Regions from separate parts of the Shewanella aestuarii genome, predicted to be linked through region 2. Evidence: riboswitches for the same ligand, from Rfam matches in the RefSeq annotation. Region 2 holds a riboswitch; the other holds the start of a gene.
The links. Region 2 has a riboswitch for lysine ahead of HBH39_RS05945 (Na+/H+ antiporter NhaC family protein). Riboswitches for the same ligand answer to the same signal wherever they lie in the genome.

Region 1: it holds a riboswitch for lysine, as region 2 does, so the genes downstream of both, lysC (lysine-sensitive aspartokinase 3) here and HBH39_RS05945 (Na+/H+ antiporter NhaC family protein) in region 2, are expected to answer to the same signal.

What each region holds. Positions count from the first base shown of each region.
Region 1 is NZ_CP050313.1:622,570-637,649, reverse strand. It holds gene gshB (glutathione synthase) at 1-704, shown strand, start outside; gene HBH39_RS02965 (alkaline phosphatase) at 845-2,110, shown strand; gene HBH39_RS02960 (methyltransferase) at 2,403-3,440, shown strand; partial or broken gene HBH39_RS02955 (DUF342 domain-containing protein) at 3,573-5,236, shown strand; gene HBH39_RS02950 (site-2 protease family protein) at 5,486-6,625, shown strand; partial or broken gene HBH39_RS02945 (succinylglutamate desuccinylase/aspartoacylase family protein) at 6,857-7,965, opposite strand; gene lysC (lysine-sensitive aspartokinase 3) at 7,976-9,334, opposite strand; lysine riboswitch at 9,416-9,591, opposite strand; gene HBH39_RS02935 (DUF3293 domain-containing protein) at 9,870-10,301, opposite strand; gene arcA (two-component system response regulator ArcA) at 10,917-11,633, shown strand; gene HBH39_RS02925 (D-2-hydroxyacid dehydrogenase) at 11,869-12,795, shown strand; gene HBH39_RS02920 (bacterioferritin-associated ferredoxin) at 12,964-13,155, shown strand; partial or broken gene parC (DNA topoisomerase IV subunit A) at 13,223-15,080, opposite strand, start outside.
Region 2 is NZ_CP050313.1:1,276,854-1,291,933, forward strand. It holds gene HBH39_RS05915 (acyltransferase) at 2-613, opposite strand; gene tsaA (tRNA (N6-threonylcarbamoyladenosine(37)-N6)-methyltransferase TrmO) at 618-1,346, opposite strand; gene rcsF (Rcs stress response system protein RcsF) at 1,437-1,832, opposite strand; gene HBH39_RS05930 (H-NS family nucleoid-associated regulatory protein) at 1,958-2,365, opposite strand; gene HBH39_RS05935 (electron transfer flavoprotein subunit beta/FixA family protein) at 2,864-3,613, shown strand; gene HBH39_RS05940 (FAD-binding protein) at 3,615-4,538, shown strand; lysine riboswitch at 4,681-4,878, shown strand; gene HBH39_RS05945 (Na+/H+ antiporter NhaC family protein) at 4,958-6,517, shown strand; gene HBH39_RS05950 (thymidine kinase) at 6,629-7,207, shown strand; gene HBH39_RS05955 (methyl-accepting chemotaxis protein) at 7,290-9,317, opposite strand; gene HBH39_RS05960 (fumarylacetoacetate hydrolase family protein) at 9,535-10,194, shown strand; gene HBH39_RS05965 (SMP-30/gluconolactonase/LRE family protein) at 10,196-11,062, shown strand; gene HBH39_RS05970 (fumarylacetoacetate hydrolase family protein) at 11,129-11,920, shown strand; gene HBH39_RS05975 (MmcQ/YjbR family DNA-binding protein) at 12,208-12,567, opposite strand; gene lgt (prolipoprotein diacylglyceryl transferase) at 12,820-13,599, shown strand; gene HBH39_RS05985 (FAD-dependent oxidoreductase) at 14,028-15,080, shown strand, end outside.

The sequences.
Region 1 (15,080 bases), 650 kb from region 2:
TAATGCGCAAAGACCCACCCTTTGATACCGAGTTTATCTACGCAACTTATATGCTAGAACGCGCTGAAGAAGAAGGCGTATTGATTGTCAACAAACCACAAAGCTTGCGTGATGCCAATGAAAAACTGTTTACTGCATGGTTTTCAGAGTTCACTCCTGAAACCGTTGTTACCCGAGATGCCAAACGCATCCGCGCTTTTCATCAGTTAAAAGGTGATGTCATTATTAAGCCTTTAGATGGCATGGGCGGCAGTTCTATATTTAGAATTAAGCAAGATGATCCCAACATTGGCGTTATTATCGAAACCTTAACCAACCATGGTAAACAATATGCTATGGCGCAGGCTTTTATTCCTGAAATCACTCAAGGAGATAAACGTATTTTAGTGGTTGATGGCGAGCCGGTTCCTTATTCACTAGCGCGTATTCCGATGAAAGGTGAAACTCGAGGCAACCTTGCTGCCGGTGGCAGCGGTGTGGCACAAGCTTTATCTGAAAGTGATTGGAAAATCGCCCGAGCGATTGGCCCTGAGCTTAAAAAGCGCGGCCTCATTTTTGTCGGCTTAGATGTGATAGGTGATAAACTCACTGAAATCAACGTCACCAGCCCGACCTGTATTCGTGAAATTGAAGCGGCCTTTGACGTAGATATTACCGGAATGCTGATGGATGCTATTGAAGCTCGCATAAAAGCAACTCAATAATCAGGAGTTTGACCTTGTTTCTAACTACATTTCGTTTGGTTGTTACTGCGCTTTTATTGGTAACAACCACAGCTTTTGCAAATACACCTGATATTGTCAGCGACCAAAAAGCCCAAGCTAGCACGCCCGCAGCAATTGCGATGGCAATGGCTGGCAATAGCCAGAGCATCTCTCAATCACATCCCAAAAATATCATCATTATGATTGGTGATGGTATGGGGCCAGCTTATACAACGGCTTATCGCTACTACAAAGAAAACCCTAACACGGAAGAAATGGAACAAACGGTATTTGACCGCTTGCTTGTGGGCATGGCTAGCACCTATCCAGCTAAAGTCAGCGGTTTGATTACCGACTCAGCCGCATCAGCGACCGCCTTATCAACCGGCTTTAAAACGTACAATGGGGCTGTTAGTGTGGATGTTGAAAAACGTCCATTACAAACCTTATTACAAAAAGCCAAAAGCTTAGGCTTGTCCACTGGCATCGCTGTGAGTTCGCAAGTCAACCATGCAACACCTGCCGCGTTTTTAACTCACAACGAGAGTCGTCAAAACTACAACGAAATTGCTGAGTCCTATATCAACACTGATGCGGATGTCATCTTAGGTGGTGGGCAACGGTATTTTTCGACCGAACTCATTGAAAAATTTACCGCTAAAGGTTATCAACACATTAACGAATTTAGCCAGTTAGATTCAGTGACATCGCCAAAAGTGTTGGGGCTATTTGCTGACGTGCAATTACCTTGGGTTATCGATGATAAAGAAGCAAAATCATTAAGCAAATTAACCCAAAAGTCTTTAGAACTACTGTCACAAAACCCAAATGGATTTGTACTATTGGTTGAAGGCAGTTTAATCGACTGGGCGGGACACTCCAATGATATCGCCACGGCAATGGCAGAAGTAGACGAATTTGCCTATACCATCGAGATTGTTGAGCAATTTGTTCGCCAGCAAAAAGATACGCTAATGCTTGTTACCGCAGACCACAATACCGGAGGTTTATCTGTCGGCGCTAACGGTAAATATGAATGGAAACCAGAAGTTTTACATAAGGTGAAAGCTAGCCCTGACAATATCGCAGCGAGTGCGATTGCCGCTGACGATTGGCACAGCATTGTGAGTGACCAGCTTGGCTTTACCCCAAGCGCCCAAGAATTTAGCAACCTAACCAATGCTAGAATGCAAGGCAATAAAGCACTGGCAATAGCCCTTAGAAAACTCATCGACCTTTATTCAAATACTGGCTGGACATCGGTTGGCCACACAGGGTTGGATGTACAGGTATTTGCTGCAGGCCCAGGTGCTAAGCTTTTTTCAGGTCATCAAGACAACACTGAAATTGCACATAAGATTTTTAGCTTATTGCCAACACGGGCTTTTACCAATCCATCACAGTAAATTAAGTGAACAAACATAGCATCGAAAATACGTGAAAATATGGCAACTTTTGGTAAAAAATTTATTATTACAACAGAAAAATACAGCGTCGTGATTAGATGTACTGACAAGCTAGAATAAGCAGTTATTTATTACGATGGGTATAGCTAAACATAACGCTAACCCGATGTGTTCAAAACACCATAGATAAAGCGACTTAATGTCGCTTTATCTATTTTAAACGTCAGCTTTGATAAAATAAGTGTTAAAATCATTGCCTAAATCAGATTTAATTCAGTTAAGTGAGACCGCCGTGCTAACGAATCCTTCCCAAGTTGTTTTAAGAAATAGCGACCAATTCGCCAATCTTGATGTACTCGTTCTCAACTATGAAGCTGATCACTTGGCACTGCAATGTTTAGACACCGCTAAATCAGTGACCGCACTGGCGCTAGACTATAACCATCACCTCACTTTATCCCCGCTGGCGGCAACAAAACTGGATTGTTACTTTGGTCACAAACTACCGAATGAACTTGAGCAACAGCAATTTGATTGCGTTATTGTATTTTTCCCCAAAGCCAAACCATTAGCTCAGTATCTGCTTACCCTTGCGGCCAATCATTTAGTCGATGAGGGATTGCTGCTGGTTGTAGGTGAAAATAAAGGCGGCGTAAAATCACTGCCCAAATTATTACCTGAGTTTTTCAGCCCAGCGGTAAAAATTGATAATGCGCGTCATTGTCTACTATATCGTGCATTTTTATTGCAGCCCCCAAAAAAATTAGTGCTTGAAGATTGGTACAGCCAATACCAAATTAATACCCCGCAGGGTGAAATCACCATTTGCAATCTAGTCGGGGTATTTAGCGAGAAAAAACTCGACCTTGGCACAGAGTTACTCTTGTCTCATTTACCTACACTTCAGGGCCGAGTACTTGATTTTGGCTGTGGCGCAGGGGTTATTACCGCTGCCTTATTAAAACAATATCCCAGCTTAAAAATGGAATGTATCGATATTAATGCCATGGCGTTAGCATCATGTGAGTTAACGTTAGCGGCAAATCATCAGCAAGCTAAGGTATATCCATCCGATGGGTTTAAACAAATCAGCGGCAAATTTGATGGCATCATCTCTAATCCACCTTTTCATGATGGCTTAGATAGTACATTTGCTATCGCCAATGACTTTGTTAGCCAAAGTAGTCAACGCTTAAACAAAAATGGCGTTTGGCAAATTGTTGCGAATCGTCATCTTCCCTACGCAGATAATATCGCCAATGCATTTGGCAAGGTTAACGTGCCAGCTGAAAACAATAAATACAAACTGTATTTTCAACAGTTAGCATAGTTTAAAAAATGTCAAATTCTAATATAGCCTGTGACTTCCATACTGGATAAACCTCCTTATATCAGTTAGATTAAAGTGTTAACTTACATTGCTGTAGTTCACTTATAAAAAAAACAATAAACAAGGGATGTTATGTTGGAACCTACCACCGCGATATTTAATGCAGACCAATCAAAAGTTGAATTGAGATTGGTCCCAAACAAACACGGGCCGATCTCAAAGGACGATATTACGGCGCTGCTAAAGCAGCCTGATTTTGCCATGCTATTCCCTATCGTTCCCGCCATAGATAAAGCTGTTAATGAAGTCAATGCGTTATGTGGCCAAGCGCCTGGCGATCATGAATTATTCTTCAACATTGCTGAACGTAAAGATGGCGAAATCAAAGTGATTGTCAGTGATGACAAAATGCAAGCCTCAATGAAAATCACCTCCGCATGGGGTGGTAAAGAGATTGTGCTAGCAGACATATTAAATAGCCTTAAAAGTCATCAAATTAAAATGGGCTTGAGTAAGCCTAAAATCATGGCGTTATTAAAACGTCTTGATATTTTACCACCGGGTGAGAGCTGCGAAAGTGAAATTGCCACCGGAAAACCAGCTATTAATGGTGAAAATGCCACATTAACCCGCAAAGTAGCCTTAGCTCGTGAACGCTTATTACAGCCGCAAGAACGTGAAGACGGAACTGTGGATATGCGCAACTTGGGTTCGTTAGTCACTGTAAAGCCTAATGATGTATTAATGGTTAAAAAGCCCGCCACCCAAGGAACTCCCGGTTATAACGTTCATGGTGATGTGTTAAATCAAGTACCAGGGAAAGACGTGCTGATGGAACCTGGAAGTGGTACGGCATTAAGCCCAAATAATCCTAACCAATTGATCGCAACGGTATCAGGACAACCTGTTGAAAACCGTAAAGGTATGCAAGTAGATGATGTCCTTCAAATAAAAAATGTTGATGTAAAATATGGTCACGTTAATTTTAAAGGCAGCGTACTGATTACGGGAGACGTTGGCGAAGGCATGCATGTAAAAGCCAGTGGCGATATCACTGTGATGGGTTTTGTCGACTCAGCCACCTTAGAAGCAGAAGGTGATGTGATTGTCAGTAAAGGAGTTATCGGTAGACTGATTAAAGATCATGAATTAAGCACCAAAATTAAAGCTCAAGGCCAAATCTGCGCCCAATTTGTGCAGTATTCTGAATTAACTGCAAAAGGTGCAATTCTGGTCACCAAACAACTCTTACATAGTCATTCCCAGTCTGACGAAACCATTACCGTTAGCGACGCACAAGCTAGGCGCGGTGATTTAGTGGGTGGAAGAGCATCTGCAGCAAAAGGGATCCGCGCGGTAGCCTTTGGAGCGACTGCTGGTACTAAAACTGAACTCTTTTGCGCAATGGGCCAACAAGAGCTAAAGCAAGACATGAAAGCCCTTGATGAAAGTGTTAAACAGCTGGTAGTGGCTGGTTTAGATATCGAAGCCAGATTGCGAAAACTCCCCCAAAATCAGAATGGCAAAATGATGCTGGTATGATTGAGCAGGTTAAAATGATGCTGGATCAAAAAAAGCAAATTGCTGAAGAACGCACTAAAGAAGAACTTGAATTTAATCAACTACAAAATGATGTAGAGGGTTATTATGACCGTTACTTTATCAGAGCTGAAAAACACATTTTTGCCAATGTCGAACTGCATATAGGTAATGCCAAAAACCGCAGCCAACGTGAACATGGGCCATGCACCGTAAAAAATATTAATGCTGAAATCAACTTCGATTATAGCGCCTAATAGCACTGATATTGACTTTAGGTTAACACTAGCATTAAAGCCGTAAAAAGATGGCCTGCACTAATACTGCAGGCCATCTTTTTGAATACTAACAAGCCAATAAACCATATATTTGGGTTCTCAAACCTAGCCTCTGTCATTTATTACCCGCATTTTTACTGTTAATTCAATTTATTGGCTTGCTACGATTGAGCCAAATCCATGGCTCTGGCAAAATGGCGCCAATTTACATGCTATTAGAGAACACACATGGAGTTATTGAATATTGAGTGCCTTGGTAAACGCTTGCGTCTTGAAGGCTCAATGGCTGGCTGGCAGCAGCTATATTGGGACAACCAATTGGTATCACAAAAATCAGCCTCTCCACAAAATCAAGCATTTCAAATCCATCAATTTGAATTAACTAGCAGAGCCCCAGCATCAGTCCATGTTGATCATGAGGCAATTGACCCTAACCCAATAGCACAAACTCAAGCCATCGCGATTCGGCTTGAGGTTGACTTGCAATGGCAACCATTCCAACTCGATTACGGCTTATTAGTTGATGAAGAGCAGATCAGCCAAGGTCATCGCAATACCCAAGACATTGAAAAACAAGTGCCTGAAATACCTGCGCCTAAAGCCAATAAAGTCAGCATGATTGGTCTAGCCTCATTAGGCTTCAAGCTGCTTAAAAGCGCCAAAGTTGTAAAAACTTTACTCGCCGGAGCCAGTGTTGCCGCATACTCATGGTTATTTTCAATCGAATTTGCCCTCGCACTGATTGCATGTTTAGTGTTTCATGAATATGGCCATATCAAAGCAATGAAATACTTTGGCATGAAAACCAAAGGCATCTACTTAATTCCTTTTATGGGCGGCCTTGCATTAAGCGACGAGCGCATTAATACTCGCTGGCAAGATGTCGTGATATCTATCATGGGGCCAACCTTTGGCTTATTTTTATCAATCGCTTGTTTAGTAGCCTTTTGGATTACTGGCAATGTCTTTTTTGCTGGGCTTGCCGCATTTAACGCACTGCTGAATCTGTTTAATCTATTACCCATATTGCCACTTGATGGCGGTCACATTTTAAAAAGTATCAGCTTTTCGATGAACAGCTTAGTGGGATTAATCGCCTGCATTGTTGGAGCGGCCATTGGCGTGTTTATCAGTTACAGTCTTGGGTTAGCTTTATTAGGTTTCTTGTTGCTTATCGGCAGCTTAGAAATTGTTTTCGAATGGCGATCGCGCCACCAAAGTCATTTATTACCGCTGGACCGTTATGGCCAAATTTTCTCTGCGATATGGTATTTGCTTACCATTGGAGGCTTAGTTGCCATTATTTGGGCAGTAGCCGGCACAGGCGATGATATGCTGCGTATGCCGCTTGAGATATTAAAAAGCTAGTTGAGATGGAATAAGTGAGGCGGCAATGACTAAAGCGGTTTACTAACGTGGATAGAGAATACGGTTAAAACGGGATTGCCTCCCAATTGAAATATGCTCTTTTCAGCTTTTTATCTGAATACGGGGCTTCCAAAGGGCAAGAGCGCTTTGCCCCTTTAATCAAGGCCAGACAAAACGCCGAAAGTTTTCTCGGCAAAATAGGCTACATTAGCAATCAAAACAAACAAGCCATCAAAGCTCAAACACGTTAGTCATGACTTTATAAAGCTCGGTTCCTTGATGTACTGACGCAGAAGCAAAATGCAATATAGGTACACAATCTTTATCTAAACTAATAGCTGTTAATGCCTTATCAGTACCATATAAATCTAACCGTAATAAATCCACTAACGGCTGACCTGCTGGCAACGGCTTACCCACTTGAGCACGATATTCCACTAAGCCAGCGTGCGGAGCATGAAACTTTTTATAATCATTTAAATAGCAAGCAAAACGCGGCATAACTTTCGGTGCGATCTTTTCAGCAATTACCCCTCGCTGGCTTAAATAGGCCAAAATCCCTTGGGCATCATCAAGGGCGTCGGCCATATCAATTCGCTCTTGGCTGGCAAGTTCAAGGGTAAATGCCGCTATCGGCACAGCAAAATCCCGCCCTTGGCTTTGTATGTAATCAGCTAATTGCCACCATGGGCAGAACGCTGCTTCATCCATTGCGCCACCAAAACTATTAGGAATAATTAAGGTATAAGGAATAGAGAAGTATCGCGCGTTATCACGATCAAACTCTGGACAATAAAGGTGCTTACAAGACTTAGGCCCGGTATGTAAATCTAAAACAATATCAGCCTGATGCGCTAAGGATTGCAAAGACACCGCGAGTCGATGACCTGTGGTAATCCCCCAACTATGTTGCAACTTTAGTTGACATTGTTCAACGAGAGTAAGCTTAAACGCTTGGATAATTTGTTGATTATCTAAATGCTGATGCGCTGCAAACCAAGCGGCAATATCTAGCTTGTGATCTAAATACTCTCGGTTCCAATTCACCCCTGTTATGGGATCAAATCGACCTAATGTAAACTCACCACTTTTTTGATTAATGCCCAAAGGATTCGCCAGTGGAGCGAAAGTGATATCCCCAGCACTTGATAGTTTTCAAGTAGGCTCATCAATTGATAGATGACAGCATTGCCCTGTACTTCTGCACCATGAACATTGGCTTGTACATAAACGCTTGGCGCACTATCACTTTGGCCTTTAAATTGATACAAAGGCACATCAAGCGCTTGCCCAGCTGCAAGCTCACCGACATTCAATACACTTCGAATCGCTTTGGTCATTCACTCACTCTTATTCAAACAAATTTTTATGCAAGGCATGAACCACAGTAGCGGCTTCAGCTTCATCAACCAATACACACAAGTTATGCGGGCTGGCCCCTTGGCAAATCATACGTACATTATGCTTTTCAAGCACTTGGAAAACACGACTACAAATACCCGCTGTGGATGCAATCTTATTACCAATAATGGCGACTAAGGCTAAGTTATCTTCAACTCGAACACGACAATGCTGTGACAGTTCTTGTAATAATGATTCACTTAACAGCCCTTGACCACTTGAGTCCGAACCCGTTTTATCTAGGGTTAGCGACACGTTCACTTCTGAAGTCGTGATCAAATCGACTGAAATTTTGTGTCTGGCTAATGTCGCAAATGTTTCAGCTAAAAAGCCCTGCGCGTGCAGCATTTGTAAACTGTGTAAGTTAAGTAAGGTTTGATCGCGACGCAAGGCCACCGCGCGATAAACGGGGGCATCTTCAACTTGATGACGGATCCAAGTACCACCGGCTTCAGGGGCTTTACTAGATCCAACAAACACCTGAATTTGCTGACGAACAGCAGGTAAAATAGTCGCAGGATGAAGTACCTTAGCACCAAATGTTGCCATTTCAGCGGCCTCATTAAAGCTAATTTCAGCAATGGGTCTTGCGTTGGGGGCTAAACGTGGATCTGTGGTGTAAATACCGGCAACATCGGTCCAAATCTCAACAGCAAATGCCGTTAACGCTTCAGCTAATAATGCTGCAGAATAGTCACTGCCACCGCGACCTAGTGTGGTCGTTCGGCCCTGTTCATCAGCACCAATAAAGCCTTGAGTGACAATAACCTGATTAACTAGTAAAGGTTGTAAATGATCGCGCGCTAACATGGCTATTTGCTCAATCTGGGGTTCAGCACGACCAAAATGGCTGTCTGTACGTAGCACTTGACGAACATCAAAAGCGTTAGATGGGGTACCTTTTTCGCGGATAACGGCTGAAAATAATACCGAAGAACATTGCTCGCCCATAGATAGCAATTCATCCATAATCGCTTTACTGCGATCAAGCTCTAAGGATTCACTTAAAACAGCCATTCGGCTAAGTAGCTTATCTATTTGGGCATTAATATCTTGAGGACTGCCTAATTCGTCAATAATACGATATTGAATTTGGGCAATTTGCTTTAATAAACTTAAACGACGCTCATCATTTACATTAGCTTGGGTTAGCTCAACGAGTAAGTTGGTGACACCACTTGAAGCACTCACAACAACAAGACGAGTATTTGGATTGGCTAATACGATATCAGCACAGCGGCTCATAGCTTGATAATCAGCAACAGAGGTTCCGCCAAACTTAGCGACAACTAATTGATTTAACGACATGAAATATACGCTCCGAACTAAACTTCGTTCGAAGAGCCTGGTGCTAAGATAACGCACCCTTAAAGAAGGGAAACAGCAATCACCACCAGAAGCTCTCCACCAAAAAACAGGTGACAATCGTTAGGATTCAGCCTAAACGACCGATAGAAAAAGTAACCAAACTCGATCATATCTCGGCGTTAATCTCCCTCATAAGTTATCATCGGAATTGGTTTTCCTACAACTTACTACCTAGTTAACGCTCCTCTTCTGTGCCTCCCTAAGGGAGGGATGAGCAAAATAGCAATAAACCTATCTCTAAGTCAATGCTAGAAAATTCAAACGCTCTTTTTTTTAAAAAATACAGTAACTCAATGTACTACAAGAAGGCGGAAGGAAAAAAGTTAAGACAATGAGAAAGCAAACTAGCTTGAAACAAAAATAGAAAAAATTTCATAGTGAGATTAATAAAGTCAATCATAGGTATGAAAAGACACTCCTGTTTGTTAAAAAGATTGTCTCAAAAGATATATTAACAAATGTATAAAGCATTTTGTTAATGGCTATCAGGAAAATCGCTAACCAATCTTAGACGCTGTTCGAAACGCCCAATACACACCTCAGCTTTAGCTAAATCAAAACAAGCAATCAATGACAATACGCCTTCATGGACATAATAGATTGCATGCTGCCTAAACTCCCTTCCTAGCTCAAGCGCTTGTTCTTTATCAATAAAAATCGCCCAACTTTTTTCCATATGGGATAAGTCTGGTGCAACCCCAATGACTGCTCGATAAGGTCTTTGATATTGAAGGATTTTTGATTGTAGCTTTCGATCTAATAGGCGGTTTTGACTAGGGGAAAGTAGGCTGCCGTAAGGATTATGAGCAGTAACAATTGCAAATGAAAAATCACTAGATAACGGTTGAGTAAATAAAAAATGGGTGCTTTGATAGTGTTTCCACAAGTTGTCGATAACATTTTCCATAATATTTCTCTATTTTGAAGCCTAAAATAGTCTAGCAGACAAGTGCAAATAACGAAAGTTTTGTGAGGAAAATCACAATGTTAATAATAAATTTTACAATCAAAAACAAACGCTTAAACTAAAAACACAATAAAATCACTCTTGGTGATAGCAAATTTGTTAACATTTTATTTGTTAACAAATACAAAAAAAGGGTACAATGCTCACCAGTTACTCATAAATGGTCACAAAAAACCATCAACAGCAAGCGAATGTTGCATTATGGTTTAACATTTATTGACACAAAGTTTAGCGCTGTTCGATTAATGTTCTATCTTTATATAACACATTAATTAAACATGAATTTAAAATTAAGCTGGGAACTTTCAACAGCTATTTGATTCATAAATACCAACAAGACAAGCGCATCAATTTATAGCTTTTAGAAATAGCTCATTTAGCAGTAAGTCAACACAACAGAGTTGGCTTATAGGAAAATGAGTAGAGTGTTTAAGTTCAGGGCAGACATAAATAAACACCCAAAAATAGAGATTTTAACGTATGTCATCTGATGACCTGCGTATAACGCTAGCAACCAATCGCTAGAAACGAATTTTAAACATTTAGGTAAATATTATGCAAAACCCACATATTTTGATTGTTGAAGATGAAGCAGTAACTCGTAATACATTACGTAGCATTTTTGAAGCTGAAGGTTATGTCGTTACTGAAGCTAATGATGGCGCAGAAATGCACAAAGCAATGCAAGAAAACAAAATCAATTTAGTGGTAATGGACATCAACCTACCAGGTAAAAATGGTTTATTACTTGCTCGTGAATTACGTGAAATCAACAACATTGGTTTAATTTTCCTAACAGGTCGTGATAACGAAGTTGACAAGATTTTAGGTTTAGAAATTGGTGCAGATGACTATATCACCAAGCCATTTAACCCACGTGAACTAACCATTCGCGCCCGTAATCTATTAACTCGTGTTAACAGTGCTGGCACTGAAAATGAAGAAAAAGGTAGCGTTGAACATTACCGCTTCAACGGTTGGAGCTTAGAAATCAACAGCCGTTCTTTAGTTAACCCACAAGGTGAATCTTATAAGTTACCACGCAGTGAGTTCCGTGCAATGCTTCACTTTGTTGAAAACCCAGGTAAAATTTTAACTCGTGCTGACTTATTAATGAAAATGACTGGCCGCGAGCTTAAGCCACACGATCGTACTGTTGACGTAACAATTCGTCGCATTCGTAAGCACTTTGAAAGCCTAGCTGATACGCCTGAAATCATCGCGACAATTCACGGCGAAGGCTACCGTTTTTGCGGGAACCTAGAAGACTAATCACCTATTGATTTGGTCCGTTTGATAATAAAAACCGAACTAATTGAGTTCGGTTTTTTTATACCTGCTAGCTAGCAAAGCTAATCTTCCCCCTAGCGATACTAAACCTAGTCAGTTTATCACTGGCTATATTTTAGCAATCACAATCAATAACGCGTATGAAAATGCTATATTAACCCAGTACTTAATGTGATTAATCAAAATGATTATCAGAAATGAATTGGGATCAAAATACATGACACACAAATTATTGTTACTCACCAGAGAAAACGATAAATATCGAGAGCTGTTAAGTAACTGCAATTTGCCCCATTTGACTATTCTAGGTGACTCACCCGATAGCATAATGCAGTCGGATATTTGGTTTGCAGAACCCAACTTAGCAGCACCATTATTAAATCACGCTAAAAATTTACGCTGGCTGCAATCAACCTTTGCAGGTGTAGATAAGTTAATCTCAACAAGACAGCGTCGTGACTACATACTGACCAATATTCGCGGTATTTTTGGACCATTAATGAGTGAGTACCTCTTTGGTTATTTACTTGCTCACCAAAGACAACATCAAAAATATCAGCAGCAACAGCAGCAAAAACAATGGCTCCCGGGTAGCTACCAAACACTACAAGGGCAACACTTGCTGCTTTTGGGCACAGGTTCGATCGCTCAGCACATTGCTAGTACCGCAAAGCACTTTGGGATGACGGTAACAGGTATCAATCGCCAAGGCATGGCGACGGCAAGCTTTGATAAAGTTGGCACATTAGCCCAACTAAATGACTTTTTACCAAAAGCAGATGTGATTGCCAGTGTACTCCCTCATACCGAAGAAACTCATAATATTCTTAACCAGCACACACTGACCTTATTAAAACCCAAAGCCATGCTGTTTAACCTAGGGAGGGGAAATGTGCTCGATTTGGATGATTTAGATAGTCATTTATCCCAACACCCTGAACAGCAAGCCATACTAGATGTTTTTAATCAAGAACCCTTGCCTGCCGAGCATCCAATTTGGGCAAGATCCAATGCTATCATCACCCCGCATATTGCAGCCCCAAGTTTTCCGGAACAGGTGGTTGAGGTGTTTTGCCATAATTATGCTTTGTGGTTAAAACAACAACCTTTAATCAATTTAGTCGACTTCACTAAAGGCTATTAGTCGTAATCAACTACACACTGAATGTTAGAAAAAGAAAAATGGTGATTTAAGTAGCAATTTAAACCAAAAGGCATTGGCAATGATAACCGTTTTCATTTAGAATTAGATTCATTGAAAGAGCGATGAGTTATTAACCATCTAATCCCCTAATGTTGGTTTGAGGCTGTTATGTACGTTTGTCTTTGTCATGCCATTACAGATAAGCAAATTAAAGAAGCGGTTAGCCAAGGCGATTGCTCACTTGCTGATGTGAAAAAGCGCTTAGGTGTAGCTGATCAATGCGGAAAATGTGCCCGTATGGCAAATCAAATTATTCAAACACAACTAGAGTTTGAACCTAACTTCTACGAAGTCGCTTAATCTTGGTATAAATGCACACAAAAAAAGCAGCTAATCGCTGCTTTTTTTGTGTCTATGAGTCTATCAGTTAGTCGATATCCCTTGGGTCGTCTGTCGCTGTTACCTCATCAGTACCGCCATCGGTTAGTGCTAACATTTCTACTTCAACACTATCAACTCGCTGTAAGCCTCGTGGTAACTTGGCCCTCTACGCCCACGCTCGCCACGATAATGCTCTAAGTCACTCGCTTTTAATGTCAATTTTCGCTTACCTGCCCATAGGGTAACTGCGGCACCATTTGGAATAACATTTAGATGCAATAACAGCTCTTCACGGTTTTTAGCTCGCTCAGAAGGTATACCGATAATTTTATTGCCCTTACCTTTTGATAATTGCGGCAAAGCATCGACCCCAAACATCAACATTCGCCCTTCGCTGGTTATCGCCAATAAAGATTGATCGGGTCCTTTACCAATTAATTGTGGAGTCAAAACTTGAGCATTAGTCGGTAAACTTAATAATGCCTTACCTGCTTTATTGCGGCTGACCATATCTGAGTAAGCAGCGATAAAACCGTAACCTGCATCACTGGCTAATAAGTAACATTGTTGTTCTTCACCCATGATCACATGTTTCATGACCTCGCCCGATGCCATATTAAAGCGAGTGGTAATCGGCTCACCTTGGCTTCGTGCCGATGGTAAGGTGTGGCTATCTGTAGCAAAGGCCCGCCCTGAAGAGTCAATAAACACTGCAGCTTGGTTACTTTTCCCCATAGCGCTACATAAATAACTGTCGCCAGCTTTATAAGATAAGCCTTGTGCATCAATATCGTGGCCTTTAGCACAACGTACCCAGCCTTTTTCAGATAACACCACAGTAACCGATTCAGCAGGGATCAACTCTTGCTCGGTTAATGCTTTTGCTTCAAGGCGCTCAATAATGGGTGAACGTCTGGCATCTCCATAGGTTTCACCGTCATTAATCAGCTCTTTTTTTACTAAGGTTTTCAAGCGGCGATCAGAACTTAATATCAACTGTAACTTGTCACGCTCTGCCGCTAATTCTTCTTGCTCAGCTTTAATCTTAAACTCTTCAAGCTTTGCAAGATGGCGCAATTTTAACTCTAAAATCGATTCAGCTTGTTTATCGGTTAAATTAAAACGAGCCATTAACTCTGCTTTGGGCTCATCGTGAAAGCGAATGATTTCAATCACTTCATCAATGTTTAAAAATGCCACCATCAAAGCTTCAAGAATGTGTAATCTTGCCAGTACTTTATCTAAACGATATTGCAATCGGCGAGTCACAGTCGTTACCCGATACTCAAGCCACTCACTAAGCATGGTTTTTAAGCCCTTAACTTTTGGGCGACCATCTAAGCCAAGTACATTTAAGTTCACTCTAAAGCTTTTTTCTAAATCAGTTGTCGCAAATAAATGCGCCATTAGTTGATCGCAATCAACCCGATTAGAGCGTGGTACAACAATTAATCTGACCGGATTTTCATGATCAGACTCATCGCGTAAATCACTCACCATCGGCAATTTTTTTGCCTGCATTTGAGCTGCAATCTGCTCTAAAATCTTGCCGCTACCCGCTTGATGAGGTAATGCTGTTATGACAATTTCATGATTTTCTACGCTGTACACCGCACGCATTTTGATAGAACCACGGCCTGTATCATAAATCTTGTGGATATCAGCGCTAGGGGTAATAATTTCAGCTTCTGTTGGATAATCAGGCCCAGGAACAAACTCCATTAAACGCGCCAAATCTGCCTTGGGATTATCAAGCAATTCAACACATGCCGAGACCAATTCTTGCACATTGTGGGGTGGAATATCGGTCGCCATACCAACAGCAATACCGGTAATCCCGTTAAGTAAAATATGTGGCAATCTTGCCGGCAACGTTTTAGGTTCTTTTAATGTACCGTCAAAGT
Region 2 (15,080 bases):
GTTACTTGTTGCGTCTATCGCCAATAATCTTGGCGGGATTTCCAGCCACAATGGCATAAGGAGGAATATCTTTTGTAACGATACATCCCATCCCCACTACCGCATGATCGCCAATTGTAATACCATCAACTAAGCCTGCTTGTGCGCCAATCCACACATCTTTGCCGATAAAAATACCTTTAGAACTGACAGCTTGCTGGTAGATAGGTGTTTGTGGTGACATACCGTGATTAAAGGCATAAACGGTAACATTGTTTGCTATGCGAGTTTGTGATCCAATATGGATACCGGCTTTGCCGCCATCAAGGCTGCAGCCATGATTGATGGCGACCTCATCGCCTAAAGTGATTGGGCCGTGCATAAACACATCTGCAGCAATCATACATTTGTTACCTACAATGATATCTCTACCGGGTTCGGCAAAAAGCTCAGCCTCTGGAGCTATAAAGCAATTGTCACCTATTGAAATGGTTTCCAGTAACGTTAGCTGTTGCTGAATGGCTTGTTGCCAAGGGCGTGCCCACTCAAGATGCTTGGGCTTCAAGCTAAAGTATAACCAAGGCATCCAAGATAAACGCTTTTTATGTTGCTGTTGATAATCGATATTACTCATGAGTTTAATCTTTCAAAAGTGCAACTGTGGTTGGCTTTAATTCAATTACATTAATTTTGTTATTTATTACCTGCCAAAATATATCTAAATCATAGAGTGCCACTTGATATATTTTAGGATCTTGTTTGGCTTTTTTATAAGCAGGGCGAGGGTCTTGCGCCAGTACTGAGCTAATTAACGGTTGTAAGGATTGATATTGGCTATTTTGGCTGTAATTTTGTATTTGTGATATTGCTAAATCACTATAATCAACGGGCATAAGTTCTGGGGCAAATTGGGCAATTCCACCTTGTGCGTCTTTAATGGCATCTGAAAAAGGAATATAAGGTTTAATATCAATAATAGGCGTGCCATCAAGTAAATCCATACCTGATATCTCTAAGCACACTTTTCCTTTACGTTGCACAACAGCATGTAATTTAACCACAGACTGACCAATTCCATTGGGGCGAAATGTAGATCGAGTTGCAAATACCCCAAGCTTTTCATTCCCGCCTAACCTTGGTGGTCTAACTGTGGTTTTCCAACCTTGAGCTAAGTTTTCATGAAAACAAAATAATAGCCATAAATGCGAATATTGCTCGATACCTCTAACTGTATCAAGATTATTAAGTTCGGGTACCAGCTCTACATAGCCTTTGACATCAACTAATCCTGGCTGACGTGGAATACCAAACTTTTGTTTATAAGGGGTTCGACAAATTGCAACGGCATTAATTTCAGAGGTGAACATGTAAGATCTGTCTATTGGCTAGATATCAATTAGAAACAAGCTTAGCTTAAGTAAGACAAGCTTGTTATTGAAGAGTGTATTAATTAAAAACTATTCAGTTTTCAGTTGCTGTATCGCTTGACCAACACAAAAGCTGCGGCTATAGCAGGCTGAGTCTTGTTCTTCGGTTAGCATACATTGTTTAATAATAAGACCATTAGCGCCCATATCTGCTGCGTGTTTACGTGCCTCTGTGCGAGCATCTTCAATTGATGCAGGCGCACCATTAGCAAGCTCTTGACAAGATTCTCCTTCAGCTAAACCAATAACCTTATAGTTGCCGGTTGGGGTATTTGCTCCTTCATAGAGGGTTACATCGCCAACCTTGAAATATTCATTAATCGTTTTTCGGTCAAGGTTACTATTAAATGCGTAATCACCCGCACAGGCCGTAAGCAAAATAATAATGACTGAAACGCTGAAGGTTTTTTTAATAGATATAGGCATAATTAGCTCACTTAGTCCGGATTTAGTACAGTTTACCTTGTCTGTATTAGAGGTTAAAGCAAACTTTAATTTGTCATAAAAAAAGCGCTTACCGAAGTAAGCGCTTTTGTCTAAAAGTTTAATGATTATTCCATGCCTGGTATTAAAAAGTCATTTAATGACTTACCGGCATCAACTTCTTTTTTGAATACGGTAGGCATGCGACCTTGGCCAGTCCATTGAATTAACTCACCATCAACTGTGATCTGATATTTAGGTGGGCGTGGCGCACGTTTTTTCGGTGCGGCTTTAACTGCTGATACTTCACCTAAATCTTCAATTGATAAACCACTGTTTTCAATTTGAGCTAGAATTTCAGCAATACGTGCATTACGTTCTGCATTAGCAGCTTCTTCTGCTTTTGCATCTTCTTCACGTTCGGTAATAATTTTATTAAGCTTGGTTGCAAGATCATGTAGTTCTTCAATGCTTAATTCTTTCACTGCTGCTTTAAAGCGACGACCGTGGGTTAGAATATCTAAAAAATCACTCATATTGTTTCGCGTCCTAATTTTATTGGGATACACATTATTTGATACTTTAAGCTTTGAATGATTAATGTCGTACAACATGCGGTTTAACGATTATTGATGATAAGTCAGTCAATAATGTTATCTCATTCCCTAGATTTTAATTCCCTAACGACACACATTTTTAAAGCGATTCATTCAAACGAATAATTAATAAATAAATGCTTATTTTATTAATAAGCCTAATAATAGAAAGATATTCACTTATGATCAATTTAATTTAACAAAATACATATAAATAATGATTATATTTAGTTAATAAACCTAAATATGAGAGATGATAATTATCCTTACTTTTTTGGGTGTTACTAAAACTTGCCAGTTTAAGATTTTTTTAAGTAAATTTTTCAAACAATCGTTTAACTTGTGTTGACGTTAACGTCAACAGGACGTAAAGTTGAAACCAATTGCATTGGTAATGGCCAATGCTGTCCATAGACAAAGGTGTAGAAAGGAAACCCTATGAAAATATTGGTGCCTGTAAAGCGCGTCGTCGATGCCAATGTGAAGGTCAGGGTAAAAGCTGATAATTCAAATGTTGATACCGCTAACTTAAAAATGGCGTTAAACCCATTTTGTGAAATTGCAGTAGAAGAAGCTGTACGATTAAAAGAAGCTGGCATTGCAACTGAAGTTGTCGTGGTTAGCATCGGTGCTAAAGTGGTACAAGAACAATTAAGAACCGCCATGGCATTAGGTGCCGATCGTGCTATTCATGTCGAAACCGATGAAGATCTCGTCCCTTTATCAATTGCTAAGCTATTAAATGCGGTACAGCAAAAAGAACAAGCCCAAATAGTACTCTTTGGTAAGCAGTCAATTGATGGTGATAACAACCAAACAGGGCAAATGCTTGCCGCACTAGCGGATTTACCTCAAGCCACTTTTGCTTCAGAAGTTAAGGTTGAAGGTGAATCAATTACCGTTACGCGTGAGATTGACGGTGGTTTACAAACGTTAAAAATGCCTTTGCCAGCCGTTGTTACAGTTGACTTGCGTTTGAACGAGCCTCGTTATGCTTCGCTACCCAATATTATGAAGGCAAAGCGTAAACCTTTAGAAACATTGGCAGTGGCTGATTTAGGTGTCACGTTAAAAGCCCATCAAACAGTATTAAAGGTCACCCCGCCTGCTGAGCGTCAAGCGGGTATTATGGTGTCTTCTGTTGAAGAGTTAGTTGAAAAATTAAGAAACGAAGCGAAGGTGATCTAACATGGCTATTTTAGTTTTAGCAGAACACGATAATGCGCATTTAAAAGCCGACACCGCTAAAGTTGTTGCTGCTGCAACGGCTATTGGTGGCGATATTCATGTGTTAGTTGCCGGTAGTGGATGTGCTAGCGCAGCAACTGCGGCTCAATCTTTAGCTGGTGTGAGCAAAGTATTAGTGGCTGATGCCGCAGAATATACCAATCACCTTGCTGATAATCTGGCTAAATTAATCTTGAGCCTAGCTGGAGATTACGAACATATCCTTGCTGCAGCATCAAGCGTGGGTAAAGATACATTACCTCGTGTTGCAGCCTTATTGGATGTGAGTCAAATTTCTGAAGTGATTGGCGTTGAAAGCGCTGATACCTTTATTCGCCCTATTTATGCAGGTAGTGCTTTGGCTACGGTACAAAGCTTAGATGCCAAAAAAGTAATGACGATTCGCCCAAGTGCCTTTGATGCAGTGGCTAATACAGGAAGTGCTGAACTTGCCAATGTGGCTGAAGCCATCCAGTCGAAAGCTGAATTTGTTTCTCAAAGTTTAACTGAATCAGCGCGCCCAGAATTAGGTAATGCTGGCATTATCGTTTCTGGTGGTCGTGGCATGGGTAGCGGAGAGAACTTTGCTATTCTTGAACAATTAGCTGATAAGCTTGGTGCGGCTGTTGGAGCTTCACGTGCTGCAGTTGATGCCGGTTTTGTGCCTAATGATCTACAAGTTGGACAAACAGGGAAAATTGTTGCTCCTGATTTGTATATCGCAGTGGGGATTTCTGGTGCGATTCAACATTTAGCAGGTATGAAAGACTCAAAAGTTATCGTCGCGATTAACAAAGATCCAGAAGCGCCAATTTTCCAAGTGGCAGACTACGGTTTAGAGGCTGATTTATTTGAAGCGATTCCAGCATTGAATAACCTGATTTAAAGTGTGATATTGTTCACAATATACGGCCATGGGGTAGCATCCTCATGGCCGTATGTGTTTTCATGTGCGCGCTTTGTGCCCGCACAACTTTAAGCTATGCTTATTTATTGAACAATAGCTTATCGTTTGTTGGGATAACGCCCTTTTAAGTAGAGGTGCGCTAAATATGAGTAAAGGTAAGTAGGGTGATGCCTGTGATCTATCTTGAAAGGATTTAGCGCCGAAGTTGTGATTGATATCGGTCAATACAGCTGGTGTTGTTACCGAATAGGTACTGCACTGCCATAGTATTTTTTGTCGGGATGACAAGAAGAAATTACTATGGAGCGCTACTGATAGGACAGGTGTTTCTTAAGATATTGCATTATCTTACACCGGTTCAGTTGCCCTCCATTCGTACTTACACGAAGAATAAATTAATGAATGTTTTAAGTCACGCCGATTCGGCTTTATCACTATTGCCTCCTGTCATCGCTATTGTGTTGGCTATTACCACCAGAAAAGTTTTATTGTCTCTTGGCATTGGTATTTTAGTGGGCGCGTTATTACTTACTCAGTTTGCGATAGGCGATACTGCAGTATTTATAGGGGAAACCGTTAAAGGTCTTGTTTGGGATGATGGCGCGTTAAATAGCTGGAACCTCCAAATTCTTGGCTTTTTGGTGATGTTAGGGATGATAACGGCTCTCATCACTGTCAGTGGCGCTGCCCGTGCTTTTGCTGATTGGGCTCATGAGCGTATTCGTAATAAGCGTGATGCTAAGTTAATGACCATTTTCTTAGGTTGTGTCGTGTTTATTGATGATTATTTTAATAGCTTAGTTGTGGGTTCTATTGCGAAGCCTATTACTGATAGATATCACATCTCACGCGCTAAACTTGCCTATTTATTGGATTCTACCGCGGCGCCAATTTGTGTTATTTCACCCATCTCAAGTTGGGGGGCTTATATTATTGCCTTGATTGGTGGTATTTTAACCGCGCATGGTTTTACTGAATCAGGACACTTAAGTGTGTTTGTTCAGATGATCCCAATGAATTTCTACGCGGTTTTTTCTTTATTATTGTTGTTGTGTGTCGCCTTATTCAGCTTAGATATTGGCGCTATGCGCCAACATGAGTTGAATGCTCAAAAAGGCGAGCTGTTTGATGAATCTAAAGGACTACCACCAGGGGCAAATGCTGACTTACCTGAAGCCGATACGGGTAAAATTTTGGGATTGTTCTTACCTATTTTTGCCCTAATTGCTGCAACTGTCTTCTTTATGCTTAACAGTGGTGCTGCTGCACTGGCTGCGGATGGTCAATCATTTAGTGTTATCGGCGCATTTGAAAATACCGAAGTGAGTCAGTCATTATTTTATGGCTCGATTGTTGGCTTCCTTGTGACGCTTGTTTTAGCCTTTGTGCAAAAAATAGATATCAAACTAATTATGTTAGGTATTACCGCAGGTGCTCGTTCAATGTTACCGGCGATTTACATTCTATTATTTGCATGGACCATTGCTGGGGTGATTGGTCAATTAGAAACGGGCAAATATATGGCGAGTTTGGTCACTGGTGCTATTCCGTTTGCATTGTTGCCGGTAGTGCTATTTATTCTTGCGGGTATTACGGCGTTTTCTACCGGAACCAGCTGGGGCACCTTTGGGATTATGTTGCCAATTGCTGCTGATATGGCGATGGGGAGTGACTCAACCATGATGCTGCCTATGTTGTCTGCGGTACTGGCTGGGGCGGTATTTGGTGACCATTGCTCACCGATTTCAGATACCACTATTTTGTCTTCAACCGGTGCGAGTTGTCACCATATTGATCACGTCATTACTCAGTTACCTTACGCGTTAATTGTGGCCTTTATCAGTATTATTGGTTATGCAGTACTAGGGTATACAGGATCAATTTTAATGGGCTTTATAGCCTGTAGCTTGGTATTTGCTATCAGCTTATTTGGATTGAAGTTAAAGGCTGGTCGTTAAGCAATTTTGACATTAAAAAGCCGCTCAGATAACACTGTGCGGCTTTTTTGTTTGTTTTTATTGTCGATATACAAGTAGAATTTACCCAAAAATAGCGATTAGGAAATCATTTTGGCACAACTGTATTTTTATTACTCAGCAATGAACGCAGGCAAATCCACTTCATTATTGCAATCTTCATATAACTACCGCGAACGTGGTATGCACACTGTGGTGATGACCGCCTCAATTGATGATCGTTATGGCGTTGGTAAGGTTGCTTCAAGAATTGGAATCGAAACCGCTGCACAAGTGTTTTCAAGTGACGATAATTTGATTGATATTATTAAAGCCTCACATGAACAGCAGCACATTCACTGCTTACTGATTGATGAAAGCCAATTTTTGTCAAAAGAGCAGGTTAAACAGTTAACCTATGTGGTCGATCATTTTGACATTCCTGTGCTGTGTTATGGTCTTCGGAGTGATTTTCAGGGTGAGCTATTTACCGGCAGCCAGTACTTATTGGCGTGGGCAGATAAGTTAGTTGAGCTTAAAACCATTTGTCATTGCGGTCGAAAAGCGAATATGGTGGTGCGTTTAGATGGTGAAGGCATGCCGATGAAAGAAGGTGAGCAAGTTGCTATTGGTGGCAATGAAACCTATGAGTCAGTTTGTCGTAAACATTTTAGAGAGTTCTTATGGGACTAATACAGGGGTAGCATAAGCTCTGTTTGATAATGAAAAAAGGTTAGCACTTGCTAACCTTTTTTCATTATCAATAAGTTTAAATTTATAAGGTAAAACGCTTAACCGAATTCGTCAAAGAGGTGGCCAGCTGATTAAGCTCTTGGCTGCGTTGCGCCATTGCTGATGATTGCTTGGCATTGTGCTCAGCGGCTTTAGCTGTATCAGACATAGTGTGATCAATTTGCTGGCTAAAGCTGACTTGGTCCTGTGCGGCGTGATTGATGCTTTGACTCATGCTATTGATAGTCATTAACGCAGATTCAATTTGTTGGATAGCAGTATGCAAGGCTTGGCTTTGTTCAACGCATTCATTAGCTTGATTTTGCCCTTGAGAAATGGCTTTTACTGCCTTATCTGTTTCAGTTTGCAACGCACTGATCATGGTTTGAATTTCAGCCGTTGATGATTGAGTACGTGACGCTAGTGAACGTACTTCATCCGCGACCACAGCAAAACCGCGACCATGTTCACCAGCTCGAGCTGCCTCAATTGCTGCATTGAGCGCAAGTAAATTGGTTTGGTCAGCGATAGCACTAATGGTAACTAAAATTCCACCTATACCGTCACTGTGTTGGCTTAAGTTGTTCATGATGTTGACTGAGTGACTTAACCCAGTTGAAAGTTGTTCTATTCGGTTTCTGTTTTCATCGGCAATGACTTTAACTTGATTACCTTGCTCTGAGGCGAGTGTAATCTGCTGAGCAGATTCGACGGCCTGCTGATTCACCGTATTAGAGCTTTGATGAATTTGCTCAGCGAGTTGTTTAGCCTGATTAATATGCTGAATTTGAATATTGGCAGAGTCGGCAATTTGCTCACCTTGCTGGCGTGAATGGGTCGCCGACTCATCAAGACGATGGGCGTTGTTACTGATATCTTTTAAGAGTGAGGTTAAATCATCTGATAGCTTGTTGATGTTATCCATTAGCTCGCCAAATTCATCGTCATTGCGTTTACTCAAGCGTTTAGATAAGTCACCACTGGCTATGCGATGCAAAGCTCTGTTTACCGCTTGCAATGGCCCCAGCATGGCTTTTGAGGTTAAGGAATAAATAATAACGGCTAAAATAATAAAGATTATTGCCAAACTGATAACAGTAGTTTGCGCGGTACTGATTTCATCTGCAGCAGCAGATTGCAAATCGTTGAATCGCTGATCCGCTAGCATCATTAATTGATTGAGTTCGCTTAAGCTTGCATCAAAAAATTGATTAGATTGTTGGTTGGCCGTTTCTGCCGCAATTAACGCAGCCACCACATTGCGCTGACTCTCATATAAACTACCAGGGGCGTCTAATAATTCGCTTAATTGGCTAAATTGTTCCGCAAAAGCGGTAAGTAACTCATCAGCTGGCAAACTCGCAGCTTGTTGCTTTAAAAATAGAAAGTTGGTTTCAATATTCGTCATCAGCATCAATACATCTTGCTGATGGTTATTGATACTTTGTATGTCCGTAAAGCGGCCAACTTCAGTCATAATATTGCCCATATTGTAAATGGCATCATCTATGCGCGTACCAGTGCCAATCACTTCCTCTAATAACCCGTCTTGGCCTGCAGCATCAATAATCTCTAAATCAATCATGCTATTACTAGCATTATCTTTTACTTGTAAAAATTGGCTGAAAAGTGCTTGATAGTGGGATTTATTGTTCTCGATATTTAATTTGGCATTAAACATGTTGTCACTTTGAGATACGTATTGAGCATATTCTGTGCTGACTGTATTTAAGGTGGATTTCATTTTGGGTTGGTCAGCTACTTTTTCAGCTAAATCTGTAAACGTTGCCAAGTACTCTGTTTTAAGCTGATTAAATTGATTAAAAGTGGCTTGAATGTTGGCATGACCTGACTGCGAGAAAGCTAAACTGCCAGTTTTGGCCATTTTGAGCAAACTAAGTTGCAAAGCATTGGTTTGGTTTTGTACTGGAACGGCTAAAGTTTGAATGTTGGCATTAGCGGTTTGAATTTGATTTAATGAGCGATAAAAAAAACTACTTCCAGCAATCAGTAATATTCCTATAGTCGCAAAACCTAAAGCAATTTTTTGTTTGATTGTTAACTCAAGCATAATATTTAGGATCTCTTATTTTTATTGTATAAATGCGTTATGGTTAATCTTACTGAAGTGCTATCAATTTGTAGTTTAGCAAACAAATCGCACCATGGTTTTATCAACTTTAGATAGCACTTACTTAAGCTTATCGGTAGTAATACAATAAATTGTAATTTTTTTGTTAATAAGCTTAGATGATTTAAACAATTTTTCATTCATTTACGAGTAGTTGATGCAGCAAATTCAAATAGCTAGCAAGGCTGATATTGTTCCTTTTAAAGTGGTCTGTGTTGGGCGTAATTACGTTGAACACATCAAAGAGTTAGGTAATGAAGTACCAGATGAAATGGTGGTTTTTAGTAAACCCAACTCAGCAATCAGTTCACAGCTAATCGCTGTGTATCAAGAAGAGCTACATTATGAAGCTGAGTTATGTTTTGTTATCAAGCATGGTCAGCTCTATGCTGTTGGTGTGGGATTAGATTTAACCAAAAGAGGTTTACAAAATAAGCTTAAAAGCCAAGGCTTGCCATGGGAGCGTGCAAAAGGGTTTAATGGTGCAGTTGTATTTAGCGAATTTATTGTAATCGAGCAAGTGACTAGCGACTGGTGTTTTACCCTAACCATAGACAATGAACTGGTTCAAATAGGCCACTCGTCATTAATGATGTATCCCCCGCAAGTGATTTTAAACGAGCTACAAAGCTTTATGCACCTTGATGATGGTGATGTGATCATGACAGGTACACCCAAAGGTGTCGGCAAAGTGATCAAAGGTGCGAGATTTGAGGTTAAGTTGTGGGCTGATATCCCCTTTACCACAGAAGACGAACTCGTGAATAACCTGCAGCAATTAACGCCGTTAATTTGTCAGCAATGGCAGGCAAAGTAATATGAAGCAAGCAGTCAGTGTTTTTGACTCACGGGTGAATTTATTGGCCGAGAGCCCTTTATGGCATCCACTGACTAGCACCCTATATTGGGTTGATTTTCCCAATAATTTGCTAAGAAGCCGTCACGGAGACACAACGCAGGAAATCAAACTTGCTGAAATGGCTACAGCAATTGCTTGGATAGATATTGAACACTTATTGTTGGCTAAACCCAGCGGCTTATACCAATTTAATACCCATACTCATGCTGAAACCCTTCTGGTTGCCATAGAAGCGCAGCGCGCGGATCTTCGCAGTAATGATGGCCGCGCCGATCCTTGGGGCGGATTTTGGTTGGGTACTATGAGCAGAGAAGGTGAAGAGGCAATAGGCAGTATTTATCGATGGTATCAATCTGAACTACGCTTATTAGTCTCTGAAATTGGCATTAGTAACGGCCTATGTTTCGATAAATCCCGTCACTTAGCGTATTTTGCTGATTCAGCTAAGCAGCAAATTTTTTCAATCAAACTTAATGATTTAGGATGGCCAATTGCTAAACCAGAATTGTTTATGGATTTTTCAGCATCAAAAGATGTCCCCGATGGTGCAGTTGTTGACGCTAAAGGTAACTTGTGGGTAGCCTTATGGGATGGGGCGGGTGTTGTGTGTATTTCCGCTGAAGGCGAGCTATTGCAGCGCATCGATGTAAAAGTAAAGCGCCCGACATGCCCAGCATTTGGTGGTGAACGAGCCCATATTTTATTTGTGTCATCAGCTCAATTGGGGCTAGAAACGCAAGCGGCAAAGACAATCGCAAATGGCAATATGATCCAATTTGAACATGGTACAACAGGACTGTTTGAGCCTGCAGTTAAAATCAAATAAGCATTAGTGCTAAAGACTTATAAATCAATATAATAGACTTTATTTATATCATTATTAGGAAGTTAAATGACCGAACAAGCCGCATTAAAAACATTAGCTAGCCATTTAATGAGCCAGCGTACTGCACTCAAACCGGCATCAGAACTTGCGGCTATTGCGCCGCAAAGCATTGATGATGCTTTTTATGTTCAACAACAAATGATTAAGTTGTTTGGTAAAGAGATTGCTGGTTGGAAATGCTTAGTACCACAACCCAATGACCAGCTTATATTTGCACCGATTTTAGCCGATGCGGTTGTTCAGCAAGCGGCTTGCCCAATGATAGCTCATAGAACTACGGAGCAATCTATCGCGTTGATTGAGCCAGAAATTGCGTTTGTATTAGGTCAAGATATTGCCCCTAACCAGCAATATACAGATGCCCAAATTGATGCAGCCATGAGTGGTGCGTTTATGGCATTAGAATTGATTCAATTAAGATTTAGCCAAGACTACAGTGCGTCTAACCTTGAAAAGTTAGCAGATGGATTAAGTAATCAAGGCATTTATATTGGTCCTGAAATTGATATTCAGGCGGTTTACCAAGCGAGTGAGGTCAGTGTTGAAGTCACTGAGTCGCCAGCTGGTGGTGATGAGCAAACACAACATTTTGATGGCAAGCATCCTTGCGGCTTACCACAAAGCCCTATTTATTGGTTAGTTAATTATTTGGCGTCTAAAGGGGTTGGGCTTAAAAAAGGCCAAGCAATTATTACGGGATCTTATGCTGGTGTCGTTAAAGTCGCTATGAATACCCCAGTGACTATCCGTTATGAAGGGTTAGGTGAGTTCCAAGTTAATTTTGAAGATAAGCTTTAATGAATTAATTTGTGGTAAGACAGTTAATTGATTACTCAGTGCTATTAGCGAGTTTTAATGTAGGAAATTCAGGGGCATTTATTTTGCCCCTGATTTGTTGCTTTATCTAGCGAATATCTTGCTCGAGTTTAATACCAGTCCTAATAAATAACTGATCACTCTCGCTTATGAAATACCCGATCACTGCCTTAGATTTTTTGGTTGTAGAATAAATGCTTATCAAAAAAATCTGCCTTGTTATCACGTATTTTTCTACGCTATTTATGGCCAGTTATTTATTGTGATTGTCATAAATGTAATTTAATTGATGTTTGATCTTTTTTCGGCATGGAATTTACCACTAATAAAAAAGAATTATCAATCAGGCGTTTCACCTCGCCATCAGGCACAGTGCAGTCAAAATAAACTGATATCCAATGTTTTTTATCCATATGGTAGCCCGCTGTAATGGCAGGAAAAATGTCTCTTAAAGCATTGGCTTCATCGGGATCGCATTTGAGGTTTAGCATCAATAAATCATTACGTTGCCCAATTAAAGCAAACATTTTGTTCTTTACTTTAAACACATGGACATCTTCACCAAAAGGAAAGTCAACATGGGTTTCTGGCTTGGCCAGTAGATATTGTTGTAATGATTCAAAGTCCATCTGAATTCCTTTTACCTTAGAAGATGACAAGTTACTTTTTATCATAGTTTTGATTTTAACCGCTTTTCAAGTAGTTCTTTTTTGATTGAGTTGTATGGGCGACCTTGTGTTGGCAGTTAAAGAAGTTCTTTTATTGAGTTATATTGAGCGTGAAAACAATTATCTCCTTGAAATTAAGCAGTTAAGAGGGTAATACTGCACTCATTAACGGATAACAAATTTGCGTCAATCATGCGATAGGGAGCATCAATCGTGGAACATTTAGTGTGGAACTTAGATCCTGTACTGCTGTCTTTTATGGGCCTTAAAATACATTGGTATGGGGTTCTTTTTGCCACAGCAATTACCACAGGCTTTATGGTGATGAAGCGGATCTATGCGCTTGAAGGACTCGATACAGAATCACTTGATGATTTATTGATTTATAGTGTTGTTGGTATTGTTGTAGGGGCCCGCTTGGGCCATGTTTTTTTCTATGAGCCAGGATACTATTTGTCTAATCCTTGGATGATATTAGCCATTTGGAAGGGCGGGCTGGCTAGTCATGGTGGCACCATAGGCATGATATTGGCCATGTATTTTTATCAACGTAAGGCGCAAATACCGTTTTTATTTTTGATGGATCGCATTGCTATTGCGACGGGAATTTTTTGCTTTTTTGTGAGAATGGCAAACTTCACCAACTCCGAAATTGTTGGTATTCCAACGGATAAACCATGGGCCATTATTTTTGAGCGTATTGATATGTTGCCTCGTCATCCGGCTCAGTTGTATGAAGCAATCACTTATTTAGGGCTCTTTATCGGCATGTGGTTGCTTTATCGTTTTACCCATATAAAACAAAAGCAAGGGGCCTTGTTGGGGCTATTTTTAGCGCTGGTATATGGTTCACGTTATTTGATTGAGTTTGTTAAAGTGAGGCAAGCCGAATTTGCTCAAGATTGGAGTATGAGTGTGGGGCAAATGCTCAGTATTCCATTTGTCATCGTTGGCTTGTTGCTGTTTATTATGCCATTTGTGTTGAAACGCTAAATGTCTATTGCTCATTTAGAATAAAGGTCATGGCTCACAGATATATGTGAGCCATGGCTAAGTTTGTCGTCATTAAGTTTGTGTTGTTCAACTGAACAATGGTTAGTTTGCTCCTTAATTTCTGCGCTTCTGACTGGAAATCTGTCTTTAGTTATTCGAGGTCTTTCCTGTACTCATTTAGTCACAAATCCTTATCACATATCCGTGGTTTTAGTCTAAATTGCTGTAATATTTATGTTTTATAAGCATTATTTAGTTATACCAACAAGCACTAAAATTAGATAAATTTGACATAAGGCTTGTGTATTAGAAAAATCTTATGGATAATAAGGCTTATTCAGTCAGCAATCACCACAATGACTAAAGCATGTATAACAGGCAATGACCTTATACTGGTATTTAGCAACTGTTGGTTTCAGGAGAGAGTCATGGTTAAAATTTTAATTATCGGCGGCGTTGCCGGTGGCGCTTCAGCTGCAGCGCGCGCACGTCGTCTAAGTGAAGATGCAGAAATTATCATGTTTGAGCGAGGCGAGTTTGTCTCGTTCGCAAACTGTGGCTTGCCTTATCATATTGGTGGTGACATCAAGGAAAGAAGCAAATTATTACTGCAAACTCCTGAAAGCTTTTTAGCGCGGTTTAATGTTGATGTTCGAGTGAAGCACGAAGTTATCGCAATTAACTCCGCCGCCAAGACTGTCACAGTCAAAAATCTGCAAACTGGTACAGAGTACAACGAAAGTTACGACAAGTTATTACTCAGCCCAGGTGCAAGTCCGATTGTGCCGCCTATTGAGGGTATTGATAACCCTCTCACCCATTCATTGCGTAACATTCCAGATATGGATCGCATTCTTAACACCATCAAGATGAATAAACCGGAACACGCCACTGTGGTGGGTGGCGGCTTTATTGGCTTAGAAATGATGGAAGCCTTTCATCAAATAGGCATTAAAACCACCTTGATTGAAATGGCGGATCAAGTCATGACGCCAGTTGATCGTGAAATGGTGGGCTTTGCCCATGCTGAAATACGACAGCAAGGTATCGATTTAAAATTAGGCGTTGCACTGCAAGCGGTTGAGTTTATGCCAACTGAGCATGTCGCGAGTATTGAGTCTGGTGAAAATGAAGCTCATCAACATCTGCAAGGTCAACTTAATCTAACGTTAAATAATGGTGAAACATTGACCACAGATCTGCTTATTATGGCCATCGGTGTTCGCCCAGAAATCACCCTGGCTAAGCAAGCTGGTTTACAAATTGGCGATCTTGGCGGTATTTATACTCAGCCAAATATGCAAACCAGCGATCCTGATATTTATGCCGTTGGTGATGCCGTTGAAGACCAAGACTTTGTAACAGGTAAGCAAACGCTTGTGCCGTTAGCTGGGCCTGCTAACCGTCAAGGGCGGATGGCAGCAGGTAATATGCTTGGTCGTAATGAAACCTACAAAGGCACACAAGGCACAGCAATCTGC